DNA from 2 places in the Pectobacterium araliae genome. Region 1 is predicted to be linked to the other one. Evidence: predicted binding sites of a transcription regulator. Region 1 holds the regulator's gene; the other holds the start of a gene.
What was found. The regulator LexA, encoded in region 1, represses DNA repair genes until DNA is damaged. The targets are predictions, from matches to a motif close to TNCTGTATGTACATACAGNA.
Positions count from the first base shown of each region.

Region 2: a site for LexA is predicted at 4,425-4,444, ahead of sulA (SOS-induced cell division inhibitor SulA). Genes of this name have one in related genera too.

Region 1 covers NZ_AP028908.1:3,846,203-3,853,582, forward strand. The annotation lists gene AACH44_RS17475 (glutathione S-transferase family protein) at 1-562, shown strand, start outside; gene AACH44_RS17480 (LysR family transcriptional regulator) at 623-1,519, opposite strand; gene AACH44_RS17485 (pirin family protein) at 1,632-2,330, shown strand; gene zur (zinc uptake transcriptional repressor Zur) at 2,436-2,945, shown strand; gene AACH44_RS17495 (CsbD family protein) at 2,990-3,199, opposite strand; gene AACH44_RS17500 (hypothetical protein) at 3,450-3,590, shown strand; gene lexA (transcriptional repressor LexA) at 3,661-4,269, opposite strand; gene AACH44_RS17510 (diacylglycerol kinase) at 4,380-4,745, opposite strand; gene plsB (glycerol-3-phosphate 1-O-acyltransferase PlsB) at 4,873-7,323, shown strand.
Region 2 covers NZ_AP028908.1:1,679,010-1,686,389, forward strand. The annotation lists gene AACH44_RS07540 (Lon protease family protein) at 1-1,740, opposite strand, end outside; gene matP (macrodomain Ter protein MatP) at 1,918-2,376, shown strand; gene ompA (porin OmpA) at 2,455-3,534, opposite strand; gene sulA (SOS-induced cell division inhibitor SulA) at 3,897-4,403, opposite strand; gene AACH44_RS07560 (TfoX/Sxy family DNA transformation protein) at 4,626-5,246, shown strand; gene yccS (YccS family putative transporter) at 5,262-7,380, opposite strand, start outside.

The DNA of each region.
Region 1 (7,380 bases):
CAGTAACGAATCTGCCGATATCATCCGTATGCTGAACCGCGCTTTTGATGGTGTGGGCGCAACAGCCGGAGATTACTACCCAGAAGCGCGACGAGATCAGATTGATGAATTGAATGGCTGGATTTACGACAAGATCAACAACGGTGTTTACAAAGCGGGTTTTGCGACAAGCCAATCAGCCTATGATGAATCCGCCACGACCGTTTTCGCCGCGCTCTCCGATCTGGAAGCCATTCTGGCAAAACAGCGTTATCTGACTGGCGAACAGTTAACCGAGGCCGATCTGCGGCTGTGGACAACGTTGATCCGTTTCGATCCGGTCTATCACACGCATTTTAAATGCGATAAATATCGCCTGAGCGATTATCCGAATCTGTTCGGCTTTCTGCGTGATATTTATCAGATGCCCGGCATCGCCGATACCGTCGATATGGCGCACATTCGCCACCACTACTATCGCAGCCACAGTACGATTAATCCGCACGGTGTGATTTCTCTGGGTCCAGAGCAAGATTTAAACCAGCCTCATCAGCGTGATAAGACGTTTGTCGATTTACGCTAAACGGCAATGAATACAAAAGGCAAGATGTGGAACCACACCTTGCCGCAGAAAATGCAGAATTTAGGGCTGGTTCAGCAGTTTGGGAATTTCACGCAGGAACCAGGATTTCGCTTCGCCCATGCTGTCTCGCCGCCACGCCATAATAATCTGACTTTCCATCTGGTGTTCTGGCCCAATCACCAGTAAACGCCCTTCGGCAATATCCTGCGCGACCATCGGATACGGCATGGTTGCGACGCCTAATCCAGCCAGCAGCGCACGCCGTTTATCATCTAGCGAACTCACCGTCAAACGCTGCTGCTTATCCAATAGTTGTACTGTCAGCACCGGGCGTTCACGCGCGGTATCCGCCATAGCAATCCCACGATATTTCACTCGGGTCGCATCCGACAGCGGTTCAGGCTCCTGATGAATGGGATGCTCCGGGCTGGCGACATAAACGTTATTCATCGTGTACAGCTTACGGGTATTCATTTCGGAAGAGGCACGAAAATGCATGTCCGGCGCAATCACGATATCGGCACGCCCTTGTTCAAGACGTTCCCACGCCCCTGCCAGCACTTCAGTCAGAATCGATACCTGCGTATTTGCTTTGAGCGCCAGTTTATCGATCAAGGGAAAAATTCGCTGAGTTGGAATCAGGGCTTCGGTCACAATCGTCAGGTGCGTTTCCCAACCGCGAGCCAGCGCTTCCGCATCCGTGGTGAGTTTATCTGCGGCTTCCAGCAGAATACGCCCACGTTCCAACAACATTCGTCCGACATTCGTGAATTTAGTTCGATGCCCGGAACGATCGAACAACACCACATCTAATTCTTCTTCTAGTTTCTGCATGGTATAGCTCAGTGCCGAAGGCACCCTACCCAACTCGTCTGCCGCAGCGGCAAAGCTGCCACGACGATCGATCGCATCCATCACCCTCAAGGCTTCCAGCGTCAATGCTCGTTCTCTCGCCATCTTGGTACTCATTCAGGAATTTTGAATATACTGACCAGATTAACTAGCTAACAATCCAACGTCCACACAATTACTATCGGTTTAAGAAATAATTCTCTGGGGGATAAAAATTATGATCACACGAAGAGCAGCCGGGCAATGCGGCCAGGCCGATTATGGCTGGTTGCAGGCACGCTATACCTTCTCTTTCGGTCACTATTTTGACCCCCAGTTGCTGGGTTATGCTTCTCTCCGTGTGCTCAATCAGGAAGTACTGGCACCGGGGGCATCATTCCAGCCGCGAACTTACCCACGGGTTGATATCCTGAACATTATTCTTCAGGGGGAAGCAGAATACCGTAACAGCAATGGCGGCCATATTCAGGCCAAAGCGGGCGATGTGTTGTTGCTTGCCACTCAACCAAACGTTAGCTACAGCGAACATAATACCAACCCCAGCAAGCCGTTGACACGCCTGCAATTATGGCTGAACGCCTGCCAAACCAGAGAGAACAGCCCGCTGCAACGCATGGGACTCAATACATCACCTCATACTTTGCTTGCGTCACCGGAAGGCGAACAAGAAAGCCTGCAACTGCGTCAACAGGTCTGGATTCACCATGTCGATCTCCAGCCGAATGAACAAAGCACGATAGTGCTACAGGGAAATCAGGCCTATCTCCAGTTGATTCACGGTTCAATGGTGGTGAAAGGCGATCAGCACAGTGAAGCATTACACTGCGGCGATGGTGCCTTCATCAAGGAAGAAAACACGTTGGCGCTACAGGCAGAATCTCCGTTGCGAGCACTGCTCATCGATCTGGTTGTGTAGTTTCTCTTCCCATCGTCTTCGCAGGAAAACGCCACTCGCTCGGCGTTTTTATTCAGCCGTGGTAAGATATCCGTCTTGTTCCTCAATGTGTCAGGTGATATGACAATGGATTCAACCAAACAGGACAAACTTCTTGCCCAGGCTGAACAGATTTGTCAGCAGCGCGCTGTGCGTCTAACACCACAGCGGTTGGAGGTTCTACGCCTCATGGCACAACAAACGGGTGCGATCAGCGCTTATGACCTGCTGGATCTTCTGCGACTCACTGAACCTCAGGCCAAACCGCCTACGGTGTATCGCGCACTGGACTTTCTGCTGGAACAGGGCTTTATTCATCGCGTTGAATCAAACAACAGCTACGTGTTGTGCCACCATATAGAAGACCACAGCCATACGTCTGCCCTTTTCATCTGCGACCGCTGTCGGCAAGTCACTGAACGCCAAACCGAAGGTGTAGAAGAAACGCTACGCAGTCTGGCGCAGCAGTCAGGATTTACACTGCGTCACAGCGTGGTGGAAGCACATGGGTTGTGTGGTGACTGTCAGGAAGTAGCATCATGCAAACAGCCGGATCATTGCGATCACGACCATACGGTCCCAATTAAAAAACGATAGCCCCGAAGGCTATCGTCTCTTTCAGCGAAGAAGCATCACGTCCACTACCAGTGATATTTGTGGTGCTCTTCCCAGAGTTTCACTTCTTTCTCTGCCGCTTCTTTTGCGTACCCGTAACGCTCTTGGATTCTCCCCACAAGTTGGTCACGTTTACCTTCGATGACCGTCAGATCGTCATCCGTTAATTTGCCCCATTGCTCTTTCGCTTTACCTTTAAACTGTTTCCAGTTACCGCTGGCTTGGTCTTTATTCATAAGAATCTCCCTACCTTAGGTGAATTGCGCATAAAAAATCGTGACTACCGACTTATGCGTCAGTTTCAGATAAATAGATTTATTCAATAAGCAGCATCATAGCTATGTGAACCATGACGGTGCTCTTCGCCACTGTCTGCCTTGATTACCGGGTTATCTACATGTGATGGCTAATGATCAATCGACAAACGAGCAATCAAGATAAAAATGCTCACCTTGATAAAAATTATAGCCGAATATTTCACTCAACATGAAAAACAAAGAATCTGTGACTAAAGCAGGCGTTGGGAAAGAGAAAATCACTGCAAAAAACAGTGAAGAAACAGAGGGTAATGAGGATCGTAGAAAACGCGCGCGAAATGTAACTAAATATATGCAACGAGCAGATTAACACGCTAAACGATGAATACAGAACATGATGCACTGACCCAGACAGACGAGCAGTGCATCTCTGTGAACGGTTAGCTCCAATCGCTGTTACGAATCACGCCAACCGCTAAACCTTCTATCGAAAAGCTTTGCTGACGTAGATCGACAATAATAGGGGCAAACTCTTCATTTTCAGCGAGGAGGTGCACTGTATTGCCCTGCTTCTTCAGGCGCTTCACCGTCACTTCATCGTCGATACGCGCCACCACAATCTGACCGTTGCGCACATCTTCGGTTTTATGTACGGCCAGCAAATCGCCATCCATAATACCAATGTTTTTCATCGACATCCCACTCACCCGCAGCAAGAAATCAGCGCTGGGTTTGAACATCGCAGGGTCAACCTGATAGTGACATTCGATATGTTCCTGCGCCAGCAGCGGTTCACCTGCGGCCACGCGCCCCACCAGAGGAATCCCCGTCTCTTCTTCCATCAGCAGACGAATACCACGAGAAGCGCCCGAGACAATTTCAATCACGCCTTTACGCGCCAGCGCTTTCAGATGTTCTTCAGCCGCATTGGGAGAGCGGAACCCCAATTGTTGGGCAATTTCCGCCCGTGTTGGCGGCATTCCGGTTTGCGCAATATGATCGCGGATCAGGTCATAAACCTGCTGCTGCCTTGCTGTTAATACTTTCATTCCGCCCCCTGGTTGTTTATACAGTCTTGCTGTGAGTATATACAGGTAAGGCACAATTGGGAATGAAGATATCGGTAAAGCCCCTGACTTTTACTCATTTATGCGTGCCGTCAGGCAAAATGTTGCCAGAGGATACTGCCCCACACAACAACGGCTAACAAGATAGCCACAAAGACAGCGGCCGACCCAATATCTTTCGCCCGACCAGATAATTCGTGATGTTCGAGGCCAATGCGATCGACAACCGCTTCAATGGCGCTATTAGCCAACTCAAACAGCATAATCAATACCACAGACCCGATCAGCAGCAGTTTTTCGACCAGCGTAACTGGCAGTAAACACGCGATAATGACGCCGACCAGGGTCAGTATCGTCTCCTGACGAAATGCCGCCTCATGCTGCCACGCCTGCTTCAGCCCCTTAAAGGAATAACCGGTTGCCTTAATAATCCGGGTCACCCCCGTTGCTTTATTCATTTATCCTCCGCTATTTATGCAAAATAGTTCGCATTTTAACGCACCTACGTTGTCTCATCACCACAGATCTCCGGCGCAGTTTCTGGTATCCTTGCGGCGCATTGCTAACAAGAGGCTCCACGTTGTTATGTCAGGTTGGCGTAAAATTTACTATAAATTATTGAATCTACCACTGAAATTGCTGGTAAAAAGCAAAGTTATTCCCGCAGATCCAGTGGTCGAGTTGGGGTTAGATCCCTCACGTCCTATACTCTATGTTCTGCCTTATAACTCTCAGGCGGATCTCTTGACGCTACGTGCGAAATGCTTGGCATTGGGGCTATCCGATCCTTCGTTATCGTTCGAATTCAATGGCGTCGAACTTCCTAGCCACGTCTTTATTAATGACGGGCCGCGCGTCTTCCGCTATTACGTTCCCAAGCAGAAATCCGTCAAACTGTTCCACGACTATCTGGACCTGCATCGTGCCAATCCAGATTTAGACGTACAGATGGTGCCGGTTTCCGTGATGTTTGGGCGCTCCCCGGGTCGGGAAGGCCACTCTCAGGCCGCACCACACCTGAGATTGCTCAACGGTATAGAGAAATTCTTCGCCGTCCTGTGGCTAGGTCGCGACAGCTTTGTCCGCTTCTCCAGCCCGGTGTCGCTGCGCTATATGGCGACCGAGCACGGCACTGACAAAACCATAGCCCACAAACTGGCGCGTGTCGCACGTATGCATTTCTCCCGCCAGCGTTTGGCGGCAGTTGGGCCACGCTTGCCGGTGCGTCAGGAACTATTTAACAAGCTGCTGGACTCCAAAGCGATCAAGAAAGCCGTAGACGATGAGGCACGCAGTAAGAAGATTTCCCACGAGAAAGCGCAGCAAAATGCCATCGAGCTGATGGAAGAAATCGCTGCCGACTTCTCCTACGAAGCGGTGCGTCTGTCAGATCGCGTCTTGAGTTGGACGTGGAACCGTCTTTATCAGGGGATTAACGTCCATAACGCCGAACGCGTGCGGCAACTGGCGCAGGATGGTCATGGCATTGTCTATGTGCCCTGCCACCGCAGCCATATGGATTACCTGCTGCTGTCCTACGTCTTGTACCATCAGGGTTTAGTGCCGCCGCACATCGCCGCAGGTATCAATCTTAATTTCTGGCCAGCGGGACCGATCTTCCGCCGTCTTGGTGCGTTCTTTATTCGCCGAACCTTCAAAGGTAACAAACTTTATTCCACCATTTTCCGCGAATACCTGGGCGAGCTATTTGCCCGTGGTTATTCCGTTGAATACTTCATGGAAGGCGGGCGTTCGCGCACGGGTCGTCTGTTAGAGCCGAAAACCGGTACGCTGGCGATGACCATCCAAGCCATGCTCAGAGGCGGTACACGCCCTATCACGCTGGTGCCGATTTATGTCGGTTACGAACACGTGATGGAAGTCGGTACCTATGCGAAAGAGCTACGCGGCGCGGTGAAAGAAAAAGAAGGCTTTATGCAGATGGTGCGTGGCTTACGTAAGCTGCGTAATCTGGGTCAGGGCTATGTGAACTTCGGCGAACCACTTCCGCTGACAACCTATCTGAACCAGCATGTGCCGCAATGGCGTGACGCGATTGATCCGATTGAAGCGCAACGCCCAAGCTGGCTAACGCCGACGGTGCAGGATATCTCCATGGATATCATGGTGCGCATCAATAATGCTGCGGCAGCGAACGCAATGAACCTATGTTCCACCGCCCTGTTAGCATCGCGCCAGCGTTCTCTGACCCGCGAGCAAATGCATGAACAGCTAGATTGCTACCTGCAACTGCTGCGTCAGGTTCCTTACCACAAAGATATTACAGCGCCTAAGAAGACAGCGGATGAACTGTTGGAACACGCGCTGGGCATGAACAAGTTTGAAGTAGAGAAGGACAGTATTGGCGACATCATCATTCTGCCGCGCGAGCAGGCCGTTCTGATGACGTATTATCGCAATAACATCCAGCACCTGTTGGTCTTGCCGTCGCTGATCGCCAGCATCGTCATCCATCATCGTCGGATTACACTTGCCGACGTCGTGCAACAAATCACGCTCATCTATCCACTGCTGCAAGCAGAATTGTTCTTACATTATTCCGAAGACCAATTACCAGGTGTGCTGGAAACCTTGGCTAATGAACTGATTCGACAACAGTTACTGTGTAGCCGTGACGGCGGGCTAGCCATTAATCCACCACGCATCCGTACGCTGCAACTGTTGTCAGCTGGCGTGCGCGAGACGCTGCAACGTTATGCGATTACGCTGTCCTTGCTATGCGCAAATCCAGAAATTAACCGAGGAACGCTGGAGAAAGAAAGCCGGAATATGGCACAGCGTCTGTCTGTTCTGCACGGAATTAATGCGCCGGAGTTTTTCGATAAAGCGGTGTTCTCCACGCTGGTTGCGACGTTACGTACAGCCGGATATATCACCGACAGTGCAGAAGCGGCGCAAGGCGATATCGTGGCAATCTACAACATCCTTGGCGATCTGATCACCCCGGAAGTTAAGTTGACTATCGAAAGTGCCAGCTCATCTGCCGAAATGGAAACAAACAGCCAGACGGTGTAAGAGGCAAAGCAGGAATAATAAGCCGGGGAAATGGCGGATAACATGCCGCCATCAAGC
Region 2 (7,380 bases), 2.2 Mb from region 1:
CTCCTGCGGTAAAAGTTGTCCAATGCGTTCACGAATCGCCGCTAACAGATTGGGCTGCTGCTCATCGTCATAAGCAAAATTGGTCAGTAATGACACCGCTTCCGGTGCGGTTTCTACTGGGAACAAGTGGAATTTTCCTTCACGTACCGCCTCAACCACATCCTCCTGTAAACAGAGGTGACGTAGGTTAGCCGCAGGTAAAATCACGCCCTGAGTTCCCGTTAGTCCACGACGCTGACAAACCTCAAAGAACCCTTCGATTTTCTCATTCACGCCGCCAATTGGCTGTACGCGACCAAATTGATCGACGGAACCGGTGACGGCGAACTGCTGATTGATTGGTCGCAAGGACAAAGCACTAATCAGCGCGCACAGTTCTGCCAGTGAGGCGCTGTCACCATCAACTTCGCTGTACGATTGCTCGAAGACCATGGAGGCTGAAAAAGGAAGCTGTTGATCAAGTTCCAGTTCGGTAATCAGGAACGCCTGCATGATCATCATGCCCTTAGCGTGTAAATTGCCAGCAAGTTCAGCTTTGCGTTCGACATCAGTGAACTCACCGTCGCCGGCATGAACGACACAAGTGATACGTGTCGGTTCGCCAAAAGCAACGGGATAGCCAGGGAATTCTAATACGGAAAGCCCGTTAACCTGACCAACAACGTCGCCTTCCGTTTCGATCAGGATCTGGCCGAGTTCTATTTCATCCTGCATGCGCTCACGAAGATAGCCTTCACGCCATTGGCGTGCGGCAATCGCGTCGACCAACGCCTGTTCTGTGATCTGACCGTCTCTGGCGTATAGCGACGCATATTTTAACTGGCTGATTAGCCAGCGTGGGCATAATGGCAAATTACCCTGATCGCCGCTGTAACGTACCGCACTGTTTACGAAGGCTGGCCAGGCATCTGCATCCAGTAGCGGCAGTTGATTTTCGCTGCATAATGCATTGATGTAAGTACACCAGCGCGCCATGTCATCGGTTTCAATCAACTGTAGTTGCGACTCGAACTCACCGTAAATGGCGTGTTCGCCTAATTCCGGCTCCATATCATGAATGTCCGCCAGGCTTTCCCGATCCCCGAGAATAATCAGACGAATATCAAGTGGCATCGGTGGGACATCAACGGGAAGTGGTTTACGCTCGTCTGGCGATAGCCAACGATAGATTCCCTCAGCCATAATCTGCTTCAGACGCAGCCACATTAACGGCTGAGCCAGCAGTGCTCTGGCGGACAGGATCAACGTCCCCCCATTAACCTGATGAATCAACCCTGGATGCAGTGTGATTTCATCGTGAAAATTGCGCAGACAGCCGAAGAGTTGCTCAGGTTCAATCCATTCCTGATAGCCACAGAGCTGCTGGGCAGCAAAATTATCCGCAGACTGTGTGGCGGGTTCGACCCGGATATGACGACCCTCAATGATATATTTACTGCCATGTATCGCCCCGGAGTCTGGCCTGATGGCGCTCAGCGCACGGGCGACCAATGCCATATATTCATCGTTCTCTTGCGCTTTTAACAGCATAAAGCGAGAAGGGGAACGAGGGTGGCAAAAGAGCGTCAGACTGTCTGCCAGACGCGACTGAATAGCGGAAAATTCAGCAGGAGCAAGCTGAGCTGCCTGGGTGAATAGCGTTTGATAAGGCGTATTATTGGGCAGTAAGTGCTGCCATGAGAGTCGGTTACTGGTCAAAGTATCAATGTAATCGTCTAAAGGAAAAGCGTGATTATACAAGAATAATACGGACTGCACATAAGGAGAGTCATCTCTCCGTCATCTTTCACTCGTCGAAGATCAGAACCTGTTTGGCTAATCGTCTTAAAAGCCACGAGAAAACCGCCAGAAAGCGGCTAAAATCAGGGAAAACTGTTATGCTGGAAGCAACGTTACGCGGTCACTGAAGAATTTAATATGAAATATCAACAACTAGAAAATCTTGAGTGCGGATGGAAATGGAAATACCTGGTGAAAAAACATCGCGAGGGAGAAGCGGTTACGCGTTTTCTGGAGCAAAGTGCGGCGGATGATGCAGTGCAGGCATTGCTTAAAATGGAAAACCAGCCAGTGAAAGTGTTGGAGTGGATTGCGCAATGTATGAACCCCACCTTAGAAAATCGAATGAAGCAAACGATCCGCGCACGGCGTAAGCGCCATTTTAATGCGGAACACCAACATACGCGCAAGAAATCAATCGATTTGGAATATTTGGTATGGCAGCGTCTTGCGGCTCTCGCTCAGAGGCGTGGGATCACCTTGTCAGAAACGATTGTGCAGTTAATTGAAGATGCCGAGCATAAAGAGAAATATGCCAGCCAGATGTCGCTGCTCAAGCAGGATCTTAAAGCTATTCTGAATGAAGGCGAAAAATGATTGGTATTTGTCATTTATCTTGCCGAAAAACAGGCATAAAAAAACCTCGCCGAAGCGAGGTTTTTTTTCGTTAATAACTTAAGCCTGAGGCTGAGTTACAACGTCTTTGATGCCTTTAACTTCGATCTCTACGCGACGATCCGGTGCCAGGCAGTCGATCAGCGCAGCACGAGGTTTCACGTTGTCACAGGTAGAACCAGTAACTGGTTGAGATTTACCCAAGCCACGAGCAGAGACTTTATTCGCAGGGATACCTTTAGAAATCAGGTAATCCACTACGCTCTGAGCACGTTTTTCAGACAGAGCTTGGTTGTATTGCTCTGAACCTAAACGGTCAGTGAAGCCCAGAACAACAACAGAACCGTCTTTCGGATCCAGAGAGCTCAACTGGGTGTACAGCTGATCCAGTGATTGTTGGCCTTCTGATTTCAGTGTTGCTTTGTTGAAGTTGAACAGGACGTCAGATTTCAGAGTGAAACGCTTGGTTTCAACAACTGGAGCGGGTGCTGGAGCTGGGGCAACAACCGGTGCAACACGGTCATCTTGGCCGAAGCGATAAGACAGGCCAACGCTTATCAGCAGGTTGTCTGGACGGGCACCAACGGTACCAGCATCACCAATGTTGCTTACCCATTGGTAGTCAACACGGGTAGCCCAGTTTTTGTCGATCGCATATTCAACACCGATTGCTGCCAGCGGGGAAACGCCAGTGTCGTTGTTGTTGACATCGCCACCGTTGATAGCCGCGTGGCTGTCAGTACGCCATACCAGACCACCCAGACGGGTATAAACGTCCAGCTCAGGTGCAACTGGGTAGCTCAGTTTAGCTGCCAGTTGGATGCCCTGTGCTTTGAAGCTTGCGCTGTCAGTGCCGTTATTAGCAGAACCAGCATACTTCAGACGGCCTAGCCAGTCGTAGCCCAGTTCAAAGCCCAGGTACGGGTTGGCTTGATAACCAACAAATGCACCAGCGCCTAACTTGCTTTTGATTGGGTTGTTGTTTACACCAGTGTAACCATTTCCGTAGAAACCAGTATCGTGGAATTGAGACACGCCCAGTTTACCACCGGTGTACCAGGTATTGTCTTTAGGAGCTGCTTGCGCGACGGTCGCGAAGCTAGCCAGTGCCACTGCAACTGCGATAGCTGTTTTTTTCATTTTACGCCTCATTATCATCCAAATCGGCAATTAACCTGGAGGGCTAATAAACCTTTGGTTAAAATCCTTTGGTTGGAGACTTTGCCCTTATTTATGACTCACTGTCAGTCAACTGACGTTATAAAAGAGCAACTCCAGCGAGTTAAAGTCTACAACGTGATGAGAAAGTTACAAGTATGATGTGACTTACGTCATAGGAAAAACGCACGAATCATACACACTTGCTAACAAATAGTAGATGGTTTTGACAGATCTAACGTCTTTTGTTTGTATTAAATATAACCAAAAAGCCCGCAGAATACCGCTTTGCGGCGATCCATTGGACATATGACGTAATTGAGCTGAGAAAAATCTTAATTTACTTAATGATACAATGTCGAATGAATTTTAAGGCTAGGAAACAGTCTATAGGCGTCCCCATTGGCACTTTCTGGCCGCATAATAAAGCCGTATGTATTCCCCACCTGTGCAGCGTCCCGTAACCGAACCTTCTCCTCTTCCGTTAATTCGTGCGGCAACCAGCACAAAACGGCGCTGTAATTCCCTGTCAGTAACGCTCTCTCCATGGCATCAACGGTAAACAAGGGGTTGATATGGTTGAGCTGTACTATTTTATCCAGCGGCAATCCAGATTGCTGTACCCAGGGGCGACTCAATTTTTGCTGAGGAGAGAGCCATAGCAACCAACGAGACTGTGTGCCTAGCTGCTGTAAGAGCGGCAATAGTAGGTGTGTGACTATGGGTTGATCGGCGTTGTACACGACTTCGCTGATAATACCGCCTGTGGCCACCGAAGATCCTACTGTGTGTTGATTGGCAGAAAACGATGATGACTGAACGTTGTGAGATCTGATTGATTGCGTACGCATAAGGAGTTCTACCCATAGTGTTACTGTATGAATATACAGTAGCTGCTGTGTGCGCGAAAATCAACCTGATTTTTTGAAAGCGCTTCGCATATTCTTTATGCAAGAGACAGTAAACACATTTACTGTTTGAAGCCACCTCGGGGGTGTGGTTAATTAGTTGTTCCTGCTACGAATATTTTAACCGTTCAGGAAGAGATTATTTCAATACTAAGGATTATAGCAATGAAGCAATTATGCAAAAAAAGGATTTTGCAATCTCAGCATTCTTTTTCGTCTTTAGGGGATATCACATCGCGTTCCCAATTTGGTGGCTATAGCATCGCAGCAAATAAAACGATTTTTGGATTGGTGTCGGAAGGGGAGCTTTATCTTCGCGCCAGTAAAAAAGATGAAAAATATTTTCAGCAGCGCGATATGCCGCATCTGATTTATACCAAACGCGGTATGCCACTACCGCTGAACTACTTCCTTGTCGATGAAGTATTATGGCAAGAACCTCTACAGCTATTATATTTTGCTCGACTGGCATTGGCAGGTGCGCAGCATGATTTGGCTCTCAAATGCATGAGCGGGCGTTTAAAAGATCTCCCTAATCTTAACCACGACATTGAAAGGTTGCTGTGGAAAGCGGGGATAAAGAATATTGATGAATTACAGCATTATGGTGCGAAAAATAGCTATCTTGAGTTGCGAAAGGTGCGCGCTAATTTAAGCGTGAACGTGTTATTAGCGCTTGCTGGCGCAATTTGTGGTACGCATCAGGCTGCGCTTCCCCGCGGTGTTCGTAATGAGCTTTTAGAGTGGTATAAAAACAATGCCGTTTCCAAAGGGCCAAAACACTAAGAAAGCGTCCCTGTTTTACTGGGAGATCATGTCATTTTTTAGCTGTATGAGTTCAGGTAAAAGGCCGATCAGCAGGCCGATCTGCTGAATAATTAATGATTCTTTACTGTCTGACTCAAGTGAAAGGGATTGAATGCTGGTGGCAATAGTTTTCAATCCCTGATTGATTCGTAGGCTGTCCTCTTCTCGACAGTGCAGCGCGTCATCAACATGACACACGGTATCATCCAGAAATTGCAGCGTTTCCGATGAAGTAATTTTCCCTCGGTGTGCGCCGAGCGTCGAAATATAGCTTAGCAACGTATGATTCAGGCACATGAAGCGGAATGCTCCGTCCAGCTTGCTTCTGGTCGCATGAGGCTCTGAAGACATATTCGACACAACGGATGCCAGTTCAGCATCGCAGTTATGCGCATCTCGGCGGGCAATGCGGTAGGGCAGGCTATTATCTTTTCCCTGATGATATTGAACCATAATTGCATCAAGATAGCGGCAGTTGGCGTCTAGTGTCTTATTGATGACGATAGGCAGGCCGCGGAAACGCCAATCTGGCCAGATAAAGCTCACGGCAGCCCATGCGATGGCGCACCCCAACAAGGTATCAAAAATACGCGGTACCGCAACTTCAAATCCCTCGCCCAAAAGGTTGAAACAAAGTAGGACAAGTAGCGTAATAAACATGGTCGCATGTGCGTATTGCACGTTGCGAAAGGCAAAAAACAGTACGCCGCTAATGACGATCAGCGTCAACTGTCCTTCCAGCGAAGGAACAAAGTATAAGATAGGCAAGCCGAGTAAAATACCGGTTAATGTCCCGATAATCCTCAGCGTCAGCCGCCGTCGAGTCGCATTATAGTTAGGCTGACAAACGAACAAACTGGTCAGCAGGATCCAATAACCGTGTTGTAAGCCTGTAACCTGAATCAACGCGTAGCCACTACAGAGCAGCACGGACATACGAATGGCATGGCGAAACAGCGCTGACTGAGGTGTCAGGTGGCGGCTAATGCGCAACCGGATATCGCTCCACCCCGTGATTTTGTCATCGGCCAGCGTGTTTTCTGGGTTGTTTTCTTGCTCAATGGCTTGTTCGGATTCGATGGTCGCTAATTGCGCATCAATAGCACGCAGATTGTTCAATAGATAAGTGAGTGCCTTAATTTGTGCGGGATCTGCCATGTTGTTGGCTGCGATGCGTGCAATAGCAGATTCAAGATGCACAAAAGCCCGCTCAATGCGGTTGTCGTGCTGATATTTTTGGTGCAACAGAATGGATTGCGATAACTGCTGGCAGGCTTTGGCCTGCATGCTCAGCAGACGTTGAAAGCGAAATAGGACGTCGCTATAACGCAGTTTCTCACGCAATTGTGGATAGTAGACATGCGATGAACTGGCACGTTCGTGAATATCCTGAGCGACAAAATAGTAGTGCAGTGTCTGGCGTGTTCCGCGTTGTCCGCGATCGCCACGCAGGCGCGTTAACAATGATGATTTGGTTTGGTTGAGCGTCGCAACCAGTTGGCTGTTTGCCATCGCGACGTCAATCAAGGGTTTATTGGTGTCTTCTTCAATATCGGGATCGAATAGATTGGCTTTTGCATCCAGATAGCGAGACAGCTGTAGATAACACTGTGCGAGATTATCCTGCAACGGGCGGATCGGGAAGAGCAGGTGCCCGAATAGCGTCAGCAGATTGTACCAAGAGGCTCCGATCAACAGCATGATGGGCTGCTGATACCAGTTGTCGTAAAGGGATATCCCGAGCATGGTGTAAATCGCGATCAGCAGTGCGCCGAATGCGATCGTCGCATAGCGCTGCCCCAATGCGCCGAGCAGGATAAAGCCGCAGGTTGAGACCGCCAGACCAATGCTGAACAGCCAAGGATAAGGAAAAAGCAATTCGATCGAAACGGAAGCAACAAAAAAACAGGACAGCGTAATAAACAAATTACGTAGCCGCCCAGTGAGGCGATCGTCGAGGTCGGTAAGCGCAGCGGCGACAACACCCAGAGTAACCGGAATCGTCGATGTTGGTTGACCTAGCCACCAGGGAACAGCCGCCGCGCCACTGAGTGCAATAAGAATGCGGATGCTATACAGCCAGCTACTGTTATAGACATAGCGGCGAATTCCT